2 regions of the Siminovitchia sediminis genome follow, and region 1 is predicted to be linked to the other one. Evidence: riboswitches for the same ligand, from Rfam matches in the RefSeq annotation. Region 1 holds a riboswitch; the other holds the start of a gene.
The links. A riboswitch is a leader RNA that binds a small molecule or an ion and turns the genes downstream of it on or off. The one in region 1 is predicted to bind S-adenosylmethionine.

Region 2: another riboswitch for S-adenosylmethionine. It lies ahead of ACFSCZ_RS13075 (O-acetylhomoserine aminocarboxypropyltransferase/cysteine synthase family protein); the one in region 1 lies ahead of ACFSCZ_RS00375 (MetQ/NlpA family ABC transporter substrate-binding protein).

The regions. Positions count from the first base shown of each region.
Region 1 is NZ_JBHUEO010000001.1:68,606-76,594, reverse strand. Features, by position in the region: gene ACFSCZ_RS00380 (ArgE/DapE family deacylase) at 100-1,374, opposite strand; SAM riboswitch class I at 1,785-1,914, shown strand; gene ACFSCZ_RS00375 (MetQ/NlpA family ABC transporter substrate-binding protein) at 2,110-2,937, shown strand; gene ACFSCZ_RS00370 (methionine ABC transporter ATP-binding protein) at 3,247-4,284, shown strand; gene ACFSCZ_RS00365 (methionine ABC transporter permease) at 4,259-4,930, shown strand; gene ACFSCZ_RS00360 (MetQ/NlpA family ABC transporter substrate-binding protein) at 4,986-5,816, shown strand; gene ACFSCZ_RS00355 (cysteine desulfurase-like protein) at 6,153-7,415, shown strand; gene ACFSCZ_RS00350 (DUF4910 domain-containing protein) at 7,618-7,989, opposite strand, start outside.
Region 2 is NZ_JBHUEO010000037.1:102,610-110,598, forward strand. Features, by position in the region: gene ACFSCZ_RS13055 (hypothetical protein) at 1-130, shown strand, start outside; gene ACFSCZ_RS13060 (PDZ domain-containing protein) at 419-1,612, opposite strand; gene ACFSCZ_RS13065 (S41 family peptidase) at 1,801-3,231, opposite strand; gene ACFSCZ_RS13070 (DUF3891 family protein) at 3,682-4,443, shown strand; gene ACFSCZ_RS13075 (O-acetylhomoserine aminocarboxypropyltransferase/cysteine synthase family protein) at 4,619-5,917, opposite strand; SAM riboswitch class I at 6,059-6,165, opposite strand; gene ACFSCZ_RS13080 (peroxiredoxin family protein) at 6,265-6,858, opposite strand; gene ACFSCZ_RS13085 (hypothetical protein) at 6,855-7,457, opposite strand; gene cls (cardiolipin synthase) at 7,480-7,989, opposite strand, start outside.

The sequences.
Region 1 (7,989 bases):
TAGGAAAAAAGCCCACAAATGCAAAATCAGGAGGAGAAAAACGATTCGGTTTTCTCCTCCTGATTTATTTTAGGGGCTATTTAGACAGCCCCCTCTTGATTAGTTCTCTTCTATACCACACCAATCAATGATATGCGCGGCGAACACTTTTGCTGTATCAATAACACTGTCAATTTCTACATATTCATCCGGTCCATGCATGTTGGAACATCTTGGTCCAAATACAAGGCCCGGCCTTTTGTAGTATTGAGTGAACCGTGCATCATTTCCGGCAGCCCGGCCGGCAATTTCTACTTCTCTCCCCAATACATTTTCAGCCGATTTTTTAAATTTCTGGACATAGGGATCCTCAGGATCCTGGTTCCAAGCTTCTGTTGTCCAGCCATACCATTCCACTTCAGGAGGATGCTGCTCCAGCCACTCGTCCCCTTGAGCGGCCTCCCAAATGGTTTTTTCAACCAATTTTTTTATTTCCGCCCGTGTTTCGGAAGGGATAAAACCGATTCTGCATTCAAGGACTGCCTCTCCCGGAACATTAGAAGCCCAGTCCCCTCCTTTCAGCGTACCAAGATTTAAATGAACAGACTGTCCGGATCCTTTATGAAACAGTTCAAAGTATACTTCTTTCGCTCTTTTTTCAGACAGTTTTTCAAGTGCATGATATATTTTGATCATTTTACTGATTGCATTTACACCTGTATGAGCCATTCCCGCGTGAGCGGTTTTACCCAGAACTTTTACACGGAAATACATCACCCCCGCATGAGCCACCGTAAGTCGTAAAGCATGTGGTTCGGTGGCAATAAAGCCATCCGTAAGGTAGCCCTCTTCCAGGCAGAATAATGTACCTCCTGCCCCTCCTGCTTCCTCCTCCAAAACGCTTTGAAGCAGAACCTTTCCTTTCGGCTTGACTCCCATGTCCAATAGCGCTTTCAAAGCAAACCAGTTTGCCATTAGCCCGGCTTTCATATCACCGGAACCGCGGCCATATAATTTATTCCCCTCAATTTCTCCACCCCAGGGATCTTTCGTCCAATTTTCAACAGGTTCAGGAGAAACAACATCCATATGCCCATTTAACGTTAATGAAGGGGCTCCTTCCTGTCCTTCCCAAATTCCAATAATGTTTTTCCTTCCTTCGAACGAAAGGCCTGAACTGGAAAACGCCGGATGGTCTTGAATTTTTTCATATTCCGGTTGAACTTCTGCTACAGTTAACCCTATTTCTTCATATTTCTTCTTCATATACTCTGCCATCGCCTGTTCATTCCCAATTACACTTGGAATTTGAACAGCTTTGACAATAGAGCTTACAAGTTCTTCTTTATTTTTTTCAATATACTCCAGTACGTTCTTCTTTACTTCTTCCGACAATGTTCTTCTCCTTTCTACGTAGATGTATATATTTTCAAAATAAAAGGATAAGTATCTATATACATTATAAATCATAGTACTAAAAATAGTTAGTATTTTCTTGAATTCCCTTTCAATTTTTTAAGAAGTTCCAACTCTAAAAAACTGGAAAGTCAATTCAGCCGGTGTAACAACCCATAACCATTCAACGGCGAATTTTACGATGAACGGGTTATATCCGATGACATTGAACAAATATCCGAAAATCATCCGGGTGGCATCCATTGCTTGATGGAGTCCCTCTTTACATCCAACTTGGATCTTTCACTTATATTCATCCAGAAAAAAAATTCGACAAAGTTCTTCTAAAGCACATTGACTTTTGGTTGTAATAGGTATATGATCAAACTTAACAATTTCATTTTGGAAATCTCTTATAAAGAGCGGCGGAGGGACTGGCCCTGTGAAGCCCGGCAACCATTTTTGTTTATATTAAACAAAAACAGGTGCTAAATCCTGCAAAATACAATGTAAACCACATTGTATTTTGGAAGATAAGAGAGGTGCGTGATCTTATTCTGATTTATCAGCCCATGCCTCTCTATAAGAGAGGCATTTTTTGGTGCAAAGGAGATTTCCGTTAGCCTTGAAAGGAGGAAATGTAAAAAAGTTTGATTAGATCTCGCTGAACATTAAAGTGTATGTTGTTTGGTTAAACTTATGAATAATAGGAATAGGAAAAGAGGTAGAAGATAAATGAAAAAGTGGTTATTATCAAGTATACTAGTGGTTGCGATTGCAGCCCTTGCAGCATGTGGCGGAGGCGGTAATGATAATGGTGAAAATCCGGAGGGTCTCCTGGGTGATGGAAAACTAACAGTTGGAACGACTGCGGGTGTTCAGGAGCAGCTGGTGGAAAAAGTACAAGAGCTGGCAGCGGAGCAAGACTTGGAAATTGAAATCAAAACTTTCACTGACTATCCAATCGTGAACGAAGCACTTGCTCAAGGTGAGCTGGATATCAATGTTTTCCAGCATGAACCTTATTTGAATGAATTTAAAGAAGACCGTAACTTGGATTTAATAAAAGTTGCCAACACCGTTAACTTTCCAATGGGTGTATATTCCAATAAAATTGACGATATCAGCAAACTCGAAAAAGGAGCAAAAATCGGGCTTCCAAATGATCCAACAAATGGCGGCCGCGCCTTACTTCTATTCGAACAGGCCGGATTAATCAAGCTTAAAGAAGATGCAGGGGTAACAGCAGGATTAAATGACATTGAAGAAAACAAGAATGACTATGAGTTTGTTGAATTGGAAGCTGCGCAAATTCCACGCCAACTTGACGAGCTTGATGCGGCGGCTATTAACTCAAACTACGCAATGGAAGCTGGTTACATTCCAGCAGAAGATTCCATCTTTATTGAACCCAAAGACTCACCTTGGGTGAATATTGTTGCAGCAAGAACTGAAAATAAAGATGACGAAGCAATTAAGCAATTTGTAGACCTGTATCAATCTGAAGAAATGGAGAAATTCATTGAAGAAGAGTTACAGGGTTCAGTAATCCCTGGGTGGTAAGCAGTAACGCGGAAGACGGCTGATTAGGGCGGCAAACGCTGGAGAAAAAAACAGTGAGGGCGTTCTTTGCCTTCATTGGTTTTTCGAAGCAGCTTCGAGCCTCGCCGTCTGATGCCGGTCACCAAGAAAAGTAGAAGGGCGACGGTCAGCGCATACTATTGGGCTGAACCTGAAGCTGAAAAAGTCGAAGGCGGATGCAGCTGGGTTATATATGGCAGCCTCCGCCTTTTCACGAGACTGGGATTACACTAGGATCAGAAACTTCTCAGATGAATTTTATCCGGCAATTGAAGAAGGGAGCAAAACCGAATGATTGAACTAGTGGGGATCTCTAAAACATTCAATGGTAAGCAGGGGCCGATTCATGCTTTAAAAGATGTGTCCCTTTCTGTAAAAAAAGGTGAAATATATGGAGTGATCGGCTACAGCGGTGCTGGAAAAAGTACACTGATCCGATGCGTAAATCTACTTGAGAAGCCAGATCAAGGTTCAGTAAAAGTAAAAGATGAGGACTTGACAAAGCTTTCAACCAATCAGCTCCGAAAAGCCCGCGGGGATATTGGAATGATCTTTCAAGGGTTCAACCTCCTAAAGACAGCGACAGTCTATGACAACATCGCCATTCCATTAAAATTAACAGGGTTAGATAAGGAAAATGTAAAAGAGCGGGTGGAAAGGTACTTAAAAATAGTCGGGTTGGAGCAAAAGCACAATGCCTATCCAGCCGAGTTATCCGGCGGGCAAAAACAAAGAGTGGCGATTGCAAGAGCCCTCTCCTTTGAACCCGAAATTTTATTGAGTGATGAAGCAACCAGTGCCCTTGACCCGGATACTACAGAAGCAATCCTTGATTTGCTGTTAAAAATCAATAAGGAATTAGGGATTACCATTCTATTAATCACCCATGAAATGAACGTGATTCAGCGGATTTGCGACAGAGTCGCTGTTATGGAGAATGGGGAAATCATTGAAGAAGGAAAAACAAAAGATATCTTTACAGCTCCGCAGCATGCAACAACCAAAAAGTTTGTCAGCAGCCTGTTTAGCCATAATATTCCAGAAGATATTCTTGCAAACTTGAATAAAACCGGCCAAGTAGTTACCCTTTCCTTCTTTGGAGAAACATCCGGAGAGCCGGCTCTTGCCAAAGTCAGCAAGGAATTTGATATATATCCAAATATCCTGGCAGGAAGCATTACTCAATTAAAAGATGAGTCGTTTGGACAGTTGGTTGTCCATTTTCAAGGTGATCAGGAAATCGTGCAGAAGGCTCTTCAGTTACTGGAAAATAACAATGTAAAAGTGGAAGGAGTGACGTTGGATGACAGCCATACAGGAGTTTATTGATAATTGGGGAGAAGACATCTGGGTCTCAGTTATACAGACCTTTCAAATGGTCAGCATATCATTGGCCATCTCCATTTTGATCGGGCTTCCTTTGGGAGTACTGCTTGTGATGACAAGACCCGAAAAAGCGTGGAGTAATAAATTTGTTTTTGGCTTTTTAAATCTCATTATCAATATCATTCGTTCTATTCCTTTTATTATTTTGTTATTCTTTATTCTCCCTTTTACAAAGTTTCTGGTTGGTACATCAATTGGTGTAAGAGGAGTCATTGTTCCATTGGTCATCTACACGGCTCCTTATATTGCAAGATTAATGGAGACCGCGTTGCTGGAGGTGGACCGCGGTGTCATCGAAGCCTATGAGGCTATGGGAATCAAGACAAGGCAGATCATATGGCATGTACTTGTGAGGGAATCTCGCTCCTCTATCGTACTCGGTTTAACCATTGCCACCATCTCTCTCATTGGTGCAACGGCCATGGCAGGACTTGTAGGCGGCGGCGGTCTTGGAGACCTGGCTTATCGCTATGGACATCTCCGCTATGAAGTAGACGTGATGTATGTAACGGTTATTTTATTGATCATTCTTGTCCAAGGAATGCAGTCACTGGGTAACCGGGTAGCAGCCAAATTAAAGAAAGATTAAAGTTGGGTTGAACTCTTTGCCTCACATTACTTTAAAAAGAAAGCAGGAATGTATGATGAAAAAATGGTTATTAGCCTGTTCTTTATTTTTGGGACTATCCGTACTTGCAGCTTGCGGCGGAAACAGTGATGACTCTGCTGAGAATGAAACAAAAGGGCTTCTTAGCGATGGAAAGCTAACTGTTGGAGTGACAGCCGGCGAACATGAAGAGATTATGGAACAAGTTAAGGAACTGGCAGCTAAACAGGATCTTGAAATTGAGATAAAAACTTTTTCAGACTACCCTATCGTAAATGAAGCTTTAGAACAGGGAGACCTTGATCTGAATGTATTCCAGCATGAACCGTATTTGAATGAGCAAAAAGAAGACCGTAACTACGATATTGTCAATGTCGGGAATACCATTACGACTCCAATGGGAATCTATTCAAACAAAGTTCAAAATCTGGATGATTTGGAAGAAGGCGCAAAAATTGGGCTGCCGAACGATCCGACAAACGGCGGGCGCTCCCTTCTTTTATTTGAAAAAGCGGGATTAATCAAACTAAAAGAAGGTGTCGGAGTAACCCCTTCCCTCAAAGATATTGAAGAAAATCCAAACAACTATGAATTTATTGAGCTGGAAGCAGCACAAATCCCACGTCAATTGGATGAGTTGGGAGCGGCAGCCATAAATTCCAATTATGCCATTGAAAGTGGACTGGTCCCCACGGAAGATTCCATCTTTATCGAAGATAAGGACTCACCATGGGTAAACATTGTTGCGGCCAGAGCTGAGAACAAGGACGATGAGGCAATCGATCAATTCCTATCCATTTATCAATCGGATGACATTAAACAATTTATCGAGGACACATACCAGGGGTCTGTAGTTCCTGGGTGGTAAGAAAAGCGGGTGCGACTTGCTCACATAAGACAGGCGCTGAAGAAGGCGCCTTTTGCCTTCAGCAGTGCCTGGGCTTATGACCTCGAGGGGCTAGGCGCCGAAGCTGGACAAGCAGAAAAGCGGAGGCGACTTGCTCAGCCCCGACAAGCATAAGACAGGCGCCGGTTGTACAACGTGGATAGCTAACGGCTGTAAGAGAAAGTCCTTATAGGAAGCTTTCTCTTACAGCCGTTTTTTATTATGATAGATCAGAAAGATCCCTACTCTATAAAGTTTTCAGACATTCATATGTAAATCATGCTAATATAAAAATATGATGATAAAAGGAGGAGTATCGTGCATAATCCAACTATTCAGGTCACAATGGCAAATATACGTGACCAATTTCCATCATTAAAACGAACTTATAACGGAAGGCAAGTAGTCTATTTTGATGGCCCAGGCGGAACACAAATGTGTCAGCCTGCGATTACGAGAATGATGAACTACATAGAAAACGGAATGGCCAATCTCGATGGCCTGTTTGCAACGAGCAAAGAGACAGAAGCCATTCTTACACAAGCGAGGGATGATATCGCCTCATTGATCAATGGCTATAAAGACGGGGTTTTTTTTGGTAACAACATGACCTCTCTCGCCTATCCTATTTCCAGAATGCTATCGCGGAATTGGGGAGCAGGAGACGAGATTGTAGTAACGGAACTAGACCACTCCGCCAATGTCGATCCCTGGGTACAAGCTGCTGAAGAAAAAGGGGTGAAAATCCAAAGAATTCCTGTACATACAGGTTCCCTTACATTAGACGACTCTGTCATCGAGACGATGATTCATTCCAGGACGAAAGCGGTCTTCCTCGGACTCGCCTCCAATGGCGTCGGTACGATTAATGATGTTAAGCCATACATAGACGCCGCTAAAGCTGCAGGGGCAATCACGGTCATTGATGCCGTGCAAGCAATCCCGCATATAGCTGTCGATCAACAGGGTTTGGGAGCTGACTTGGTTCTGGGTTCAGGGTATAAAGTGTTTGGACCACACATTGGATTTGCATCTATGAACCCTGCATTATTCTCAAGTTATCAACCTTATAAACTGATTCCTGCCTCCAATGAATACCCCTCTGCCATGGAAACAGGAACAATAAACTTCGAGGGAATTGCAGCCATGAGCGGGGCGGTTGAATTTATTGAGAGTTTAGGGGAAGGCGATTCCAAAAGAGAAAGAATTGTACATGCATACGAAAAGTTTGAACAACACGAACAGGAAATGGCCTCTTTTTTAAAAGAGGAACTTTCCAAAATAAAAGGTGTAAACCTGTATGTGCCTGCCAGCCAAACCCCTTCCACCCCAACGATATCATTTGTTGTTGAGGGGCTTCTCTCAAGCACCATCAGCAAATATTTAGCAGACGAACATTCTATTTTTGCAGGCCATGGCAACTTTTATGCCCACCAGCTGGCCCAAAAACTGGGTGTCATGAAATATGACGGATGGCTTCGTGTCGGCCTGTCACCTTATAACACGTTAGAGGAATGCGAGAGATTTATAGATGCTTTGAAAGAATGCATAACCATTCACCTATTAAAACAGAGACAATAGATGATGATGTCTTCCAGAGCAACAAAAAAAGCAATTGCTCGGAGGTATGACAGGTATAATCTAAAAAGCGGGATTTTCGTTTCGGAGAAAGGCTATTCTCCGCTCTGAGGTTAAGTAATGATTCTTAAAAGACATTGCCCCAGTGTTCTATTGCTTATAGTAACAAACAAGAAGCCGAATCGATATCGGCTTCTTGTTTTATTTACTTTCTGATCAAACTGTACACGGAAGCACCCACAAGCTCACCTGCCTCTTGCAGCCGCTCCTTGCTTATATATTCTACTGTGTCAAGCGGTGTATGATAATAAGGCTCAAGGTTTGCTGTATCCGGCTCGCGTCTGATGAAATTAATAGCCGGAATACCGGCTTCATGGAAGGATACATGATCGGACGCTCCGCGTTGATACAAGATTAGTTCGGATGGCGTTCCAATTCTTGCTGCTGTTTCCATAGCCGTATCACTTACAATGTTTGCTTGTCCATCTACTGCATTTAAATAGATAGCTGTGGCATTTTCCCAAGCCGTTCCGACCATGTCCAGGTTGAAATTTGCCAAGCTCCGGCTAATTTCATT
Region 2 (7,989 bases), on a different contig from region 1:
TGTTGAAGCCAGTGCTGTACAAGAATCAGCTGATGAGGCTGCCCCGTCTACTGTTTGGGATAAACTCGTAGATTACTATCAACAAGCAGTAACGGCCTACGAATCTTTTGTAGGGTTGTTGAAAAAATAAAACTGTAAAGTTTTGTTAAAGGATGATAAACTCCCCTGAAGGTAAAATCTGTTGCCTTTGGGGGAGCTTTTATCTGTTCTGAGATTGATGACACTCAAACGATAAGCTATATATGGGCAGTCAGCCGGCTTCATTATGGAAGGGGAGATGCTCCTGTACCTTTTTCTTTCTCCTGCAGGAGTCCACCTGACCGCTTATATCTTGGGTCCACTACATGATTATTTTGTCCAAACCAAAAAATAACTCCGGAACAAATCATGAATCGATTGTTACGGAGTATTCATCCATTTACATCGCCTCACCAGGCTCCCGCTTTTTGCGTTTTTCCACAGAAAGAATCCCGAGTTCATGATGATCACCTTCATAAAGAGCACACTGCTCAAACCGGATTTCTCCATTCACGTCTATGACTTCCAGTTTACAGTACGCACGGTTTTTCAATAAAGCCTTATACAGCTCTTCTTTATTTGAAATTGGCATATTATTGCAACTCTGGATAATTTCCCCTGTTTTCAATTCCATTTTGCTTGCAGGTGACCCTGGGATCGTATCCAACACCATGAGTCCTTTGTTGCGGGGGGTGAAATAGTATAATGTGTTGTTTTCCCTGACTCTATGCAAATAAGAGATCAGGGCACGGCCCACAATCGCGATACCGGTAATGATCGGGTAAGTATATTCCGGATAAAAGAAACCGGCTGCAGCCCCTCCAAGAACCACGATTCCCAATAGCTTGACCTTCCTTGCCATCCTTTCTACTGCCTGGCTTGGGAGACAGCTTTGCACCTGATTTTGGAACCCCACCGTAAACGGTATGAACAGAAAGGAATAGGAAGCATTATCCCAATCAAATACAGGCCACCATTCAAAGGGTGGCGGCAGTGGCCCTGCCGGCAACAAAAAGAAAATGGGCAGCATCCATATTCTTTTCACTTGGAGAGCGCCAACTGTCAGTCCCCGTGGACTGGTTCTTAATTTAGGGGAAATATCTTTTAAGCCGTCTTTTTGCATCAGGATGCCTTCCGTTAAAAGAAGGATTCCCAACAATATCGGAAGACTGGTCAGCAGAGGACTGCCCTCAAACAAACCATGAATGTATGGGACCTGCAACTCCAAAGCATCTATTGCATATACAAGCAGGAATGGAACGCCTGCTGTCCAAGCCGGAGAAAGGAGCCTTCCATTGCCGGCTGCTCCCAGTATGATTGTAAAGATCCCTATCAAAACAATCATTTCAAACGGAACAACAAATCCGGTACTAAAGGAGAGAATTGAAAGAATCGCACCTGCCAAAATCCCTGCAGGAAACAACAGTTTCAATTCATGAAAAATATCATTTACTCTAACATGAAAGTCTTTTCGCTCTCTCTTTATTCTAATTAAACCGGCAGCCATCACCAGTATCACTGTAAAATACAAAACGGGATTCAGAAAAAATTTACCCATCACTTTCACCAATTCCAGCAGCCATTCTTGTCCCATCTTCGAGCCTCCCTCTGGAACGTTCATATCTTTTATTCTATCAAAGTTTCCATTGGGTAGGAATGTAAAAATAGACAGAAGAACAAGTCACCATATGACCGCAGAGATGGGCTTACAAATAAAGGAAGGCAGGTCATATGGCCAACTAAAAAAGGCACGGAAGGATCCATCGTGCCTCACGAGATCTATCACTTAATGGTTTTGATTGCCACCTGTAGCTGTAAATCATTCCGCTCGTCCTGGATTTCTTTAATAACCGCTTCTTCCAGCCTTTCAGCTGTTTTCTGATCAATCTTCCCTGTGACCGGTACTTTTTCAATCGACTGGAATGCCCGGACAGCCCGCTCCGTCTGCCCGTCAAAATACCCATCCGTTCTTCCAGGACCATAACCGAGACCGGTCAACAATTCTTGGGCAACTTTGACTTCTTCATTATTCATGTCCCGGGTGAGTTCTTTTTCCAACGTTAAAGACGGGGCATGGAAAAATTCCGGCTGTTTCACTTCAATCGTCGGTTTAATTCCTTTTCCATGAATCCAATGGCCGTCGGGTGTCAGCCATTTAAACATGGTCAGCTTAATGTTGCTGCCATCATCAAGCGGAATCGCCTGCTGTACCGTTCCTTTTCCAAAAGTTTTTACTCCGACCAGATGGTACCCTTCCACTTCATTTAGGGCACCCGCCAGTATTTCCGATGCGGAAGCACTTCCTTCATCAATCAGTACCGTAATCGGATAGGGCTTTCTTTTTTCAAGAGCAGAATAATAAGGGTTTTTCTTACCGCTTCTCTCTTCAATTTGAACGTAGGGTTTTTTGCCCGTTACCAGCTGTTGCAAGATATCTTCCACGCTGGAAAGCATCCCGCCGGGGTTTCCGCGCACATCAATGACCAGCCCGTCCAGTTTTTCTTTTTCCAATGTGTCAAGCTGATCTTTAAATTCTCTTGAAGTACCTTCTGCAAAGGAAGTAATTTCCACATAGCCCACTTGCTTATCCCCATCTTTTTTCATATCGGAAAAAACCGTTACGATGGGGACTTCCTCACGTGTAATCTCTACCTGAAATGGTTTCGTCGCCCCTTTTCTCAGAATTTCCAGTGTGACAACAGTGCCTTCTTCGCCGCGAATTTTGCTCGTGGCCTCATAGAGATCCAGCCCCTCTACGGATTCTCCGTCAATTTTTAAAATTTGATCCTTCGGTTTTAGACCTGCTTTTTCTGCTGGTGTATTTTTAATAGGAGCGACTATGATCAGTTTTCCTTCTTCAATCGTTACCTGTGCTCCGATTCCATCAAATGATGAATCCAGGCTGTCATTAAATTGTTCCGCCGTCTCTGCATCCATATAGACAGAATACGGATCATTCAGCGTCCGGACCATCCCCTGGATTGCCCCCTGTATCAGCTCCTCACCGCCAACTTTCTCCACGTAAGACTTTTGAATCAACTGGAAAACCTGGTCAACCTTTTCAAGGCCATCAGAAGCCATTGTTTGTCGCGGACTGCTTTCAATCAGACTTTCTTCTTTTCTGGATTCTTTCCATTTCATTCCTGCATAGGTTCCGCCAGCCCCTAATAATAAAGAGGAGGCGACTATTAATGCCAGCCATTTCTTTTTCATCGACTTCCCCCTCAACCGGTTACCCTTATTTCAAACTATGCCAGGGGAGGACAAGTTATGAAGAATTTTCAGATTCATGTTACGATATGAACAACATCGATTTTGAAAAGAAATGTGGAAGTAATCATCAGTGCGGGCAAATTAGACGGCCTGTAGAGGCAGTCTTTTTAGGCATTCAGGGAAATTTAGCGACATCATGAGAAGCATTTTTCATATGCTCCATGCCGTTTTCGATGAGATGACCCTGCCTTCCTCTGAAAAATGTTACGAAGGAACGCATTGAGCTTACGCTAGACAAAACCATTGAAAAAAGAAGTAAGAATGATCATCCCTTTGCTAAGAAGTTTATAGGATGACCCCACTGTTTGATTTGGTGGAGCAGGTCTGAATAAATTGCCTGTGTATTTCGTGTTTTCTATACATGTTTAAAAAATGAAAGGCGGTTATGCCATGATTGTTCGAGAGCGGGAAAAAGATTTTGTGATGATTGAGCAGCACCATCATGGAGATGTTTCCGGAAAACTTCTGCACTATTGGAAAGAAAGTCTTTGGAGGGGCGACAAACAGGAGTCAGTGTTCTATGCAGTCCACCAGCATGATTGTGGTTGGAAGTCGGCAGACAAAACGCCGATCTGGAATGATCAGCAGCAAGCGCCGTATACATTTATGGATTTTCCCATGCCGTTAAAGACGCTGATTTACAGATATGGAATCGATGAAATTGCCAGGGAAAATCTGTATGCCGCGCTTTTGTGCAGCAAGCATTACACTCACTTTATGGAGATGGAGAACTCGGAGGAAGCTCAGGATTTCGTAAAAAAAGAAGAGATACGACAAAGAAAATGGTTTAATTCCTTGCCGGACAGCGATCGGAATTTATTTCATTTTCATTTCGGACTTTTGAAGCTATTTGATAACCTGTCCCTGTTTTTATGCCTGAATGAACCAGGCAAAAATGAGCACCCTTTTTACAGGAATGGCATCCCCTTGTCCCCGGCTCTTCATGGTTTTCAACAGGAGAAGCTCGATCTCCATTGGATGGACGAAAACACCTTAGCCGTTGATGAATTTCCATTTGAGCAGGCATTTACGGTGAGTGTAGAGCAAAAAGTAGTGTCTAAATCAGATATCGCCCAAAAAGGATTAATAGAAAGCTACATGGCAGCCCCTATACAAGAAATTTATATTCAATGGATTCCCTTTGCGGAGTGAATGTCGGAGAATAGATGACTGCACTTAAAGCAGCCAATGGCCCTGCCCATAAGGAGTTGTCTTATTGAAGTGAACTGTCCAGGTATTTCCAGTCATATCAGATGGCCGCTTTTCAATGAAAAATTACACAAGAAAAACCGGCGTGCAATTGCACACCGGCTATCAGCCTCGTGATTTATTTTTGTTCGACGGCTTCCACCGCTTTTTCAATAGCCTGTTTCAGGTCAGCTTTGATATCTTCAATAGACTCAAGCCCTACTGCCAATCTGATCAGTTCTTCGGTAACTCCCGTATCTTTGAGTTCTTCAGGACTGAGCTGCTGATGTGTTGTGGTTGCCGGATGAATAATCAGGGATTTTGCATCTCCAACGTTGGCCACGTGAGACCAGAGTTGAATACTGTCGATCACTTTTTTGCCGGCTTCTCTTCCGCCTTTGATTCCAAAGTTTACAATCGCACCAGGGCCTTTGGGAAAGTACTTTTGTGCAAGTTCATAGGAAGGATGGCTTTCAAGGCCGGGATAAGAGACCCACTCTACTGCATCATGATTTTGCAAGAAATCTGCAATGGCTTTTGCATTTTCAATATGTTTTTCAATACGAACGTGCAAAGTTTCCAGCCCTTGAATCAATAGGAACGCGTTGTCCGGACTTAGGCACGGACCAAAGTCACGAAGAAGCTGTACGCGAAGTTTTGTTGCAAAGGCTGCATTTGGCACATCAACACCGTAGCGGATGCCATGGTAACTGCGGTCCGGCTCAACGAAGTCAGGGAATTTGTCGTTGTTCCAGTCAAATCTGCCGGCATCCACCGCGATACCTCCAATGGCTGTTCCGTGTCCGCCGATCCATTTGGTCGCAGAATGAACGACAATATCCGCACCATGCTCGATCGGTTTGGAAATGTATGGACCAAACGTATTATCGACAATTAATGGAATGTTATTTTCGTGTGCGATCGCAGCGACCGCTTCTATATCCAACACATGGAGGCTCGGATTTCCGATCGTCTCTCCATAGATGGCTTTAGTTTTCGGTGTGATCGCTTTGCGGAAGTTCTCCGGATCTTTCGGATCAACAAATTTCACATTGATGCCATACTTCGGAAGTGATATGGAGAACAAATTGTATGTACCTCCATACAGGTCCGTCGCAGCAATGATTTCATCGCCTGCACGTGCAATATTTAAAATTGAAAAAGCAATGGCAGCCATTCCGGATGAAAGGGCCACAGCCGCTGTTCCACCCTCAAGTTCTGCTATTCTTTTTTCAAATACATCCACAGTCGGGTTCATAATACGTGTATAAATATTTCCGGATTCTTCCAGAGCAAATAATTTTCTGGCATGTTCTGTGTCCTTAAATACGTAAGAGGTTGTTCTGTACACCGGGACTGCACGTGCACCTGTTTCGTCAGGTTGTTGTCCCCCATGCAATAAAACCGTTTCTTGCTGATATTGTTTGTCTTGTGCCATTTTTTCTTCCTCCTCAAATTTGAATAAATCCATCGGAAAACCAGGTAATTCTTACAGCCGTTTATTGATCCTGCCATCTTGGAAGGGGAAAAACTAAAAGCCCTCTTCTGTATAAGAAGAGGGCCGCTATTTCGATTCCTCCCCTTATCTGCCAAGTCTTAAAGACTTGTAGGAATTAGCACCTTTTCAGAAACCTGAAGGTTGCCGGGCATCATAGGGCCTAATCCCTCCGCCGCTCTTGATAAGAGTGTTGCTTATTCATTTAGTTATCTGTGCTCTGTTGAGCTCTTGCCTATTACTATATACCAATGCTCCGGTGACTGTCAACAAAAATATAAAAATCGGTTCTATTCCATATCCGCTACCATTCCCTGAATGGTTTCCTCATCCATCGGGCCAATAATTTTCGTGTGGATCACTCCATTGGCATCAATCATGTAAGTAGTGGGAATCGTAAAAGCCTGATAAGTATCCCCAATTTCTCCATTCTTATCCAGAGGAACAGGGAACGTCAGTCCAAATTCTGCAATAAAATTTTCTACCTTTTTCCTGACATCCCCGCCGCGTTCGGCGTTTGTCAGATTGACAGCCAAAATTTCCACATTTTCCTGCTCCGCTTTTGTTTCGTAATAGTTTTGCAAATGCGGCATTTCCGCCTTACATGGCGGACACCAGGAAGCCCAGAAATTTAAAATCACCTTTTTTCCTTTATAATCTGAAAGGGAAACTGTTTCTCCGTCCAGTGTTTCAAGTGTAAAATCGGGCGGCAGATCCCCCTCTTTTAACCCTTCACTCACCTGTTCCATCGTATCCGCTTGTGAGTAAAATTCCTCTTGCGCTGCTTTTGTATCAGCATTTTCACGGACATCCTGCACAATATTGACAGCCACAATCGCAACTAGAAGTACAAGTAGTGCCAAGCCAAATATTTTCTTGCTCATTGGTTTTTTTTCCTCCCTTTCCAGGCTGTTACGACCAGAAGCAGTGTGACAGCTGTGTATGTGATCACTGGTACGGATAGAAGGTCGCCTTTCAAAGAATACATGAAAGCTTGAAAAGCAGTAAACAGTACAAGAATTTGATAACTCTCGGCCACGTTCCCTGATTTTTTCCTTATCCATACAATTGCCAGGAGATTTCCGATCAGTTGAATCCCTGGAAGCAATATATGCTCTTGATTGAATAAATAGAAGACAAGCTCATATACGGTAATCAAGACTATCCATCCCTCTGCATGAAAAGCCCTGTATTTATTTGTTTTTAGCAAGTAGATGAGTGCAGCAGCAGTCCCTAACACAAACCCCTTCAAACCGCCATCAAAATAAACAACAGACAGCGGCTGCCGCTTAACCAACTCCCATTGGAAAAGAATGACGCTGAGCTTCCAGATGAGTATGAAGATAAAAAAAGCATTGCTGTACCGCTCAGCAGTTTCTTTTGTAAAATACCACCTTATATGCGCATAAGTAAGAATAAAGGCTGCCACAACAGCCACCCATGAAGCAGGAAAGGATAGAGATCCGATCGTATACCAATTCAATTTGATTACCACTTTCTGATATTTATAAAATAGGAGAGAGCAAGCGTGAGATAGATTCTTTAAAACGAATGATTTTGGGCCTGACTAAATATTCTCCGTATGTCAGTTCTCTCGATAAGGACACGTCTTTCTTAAATATCTCCACCAGTTCTTCTACAAGAATCTGGTCATATAAGAACGCATTAATTTCAAAGTTCAGGCGAAAACTCCGGACATCAATGTTAGCTGTTCCAACACTGGCAATTTTCCCGTCGGCAACCATTGTTTTTGCATGAATAAAGCCATTTTCATATATATAAATTTTCGCACCGATTTTCAGCAAATCCCCAATATTGGAATAGGTTGCCCAGTAAACAAAGGGGTGGTCCGGTTTATTTGGTATCATCAAGCGGACTTCTACACCCGATAATACAGCAATCTTCAACGCGTCGAGTACACTGGCATCAGGGATAAAATACGGCGTTTGAATCAAAATATACTTTTTCGCTGAATTGATTAATTTAATATACCCATATTTAATCTGCTCCCATTC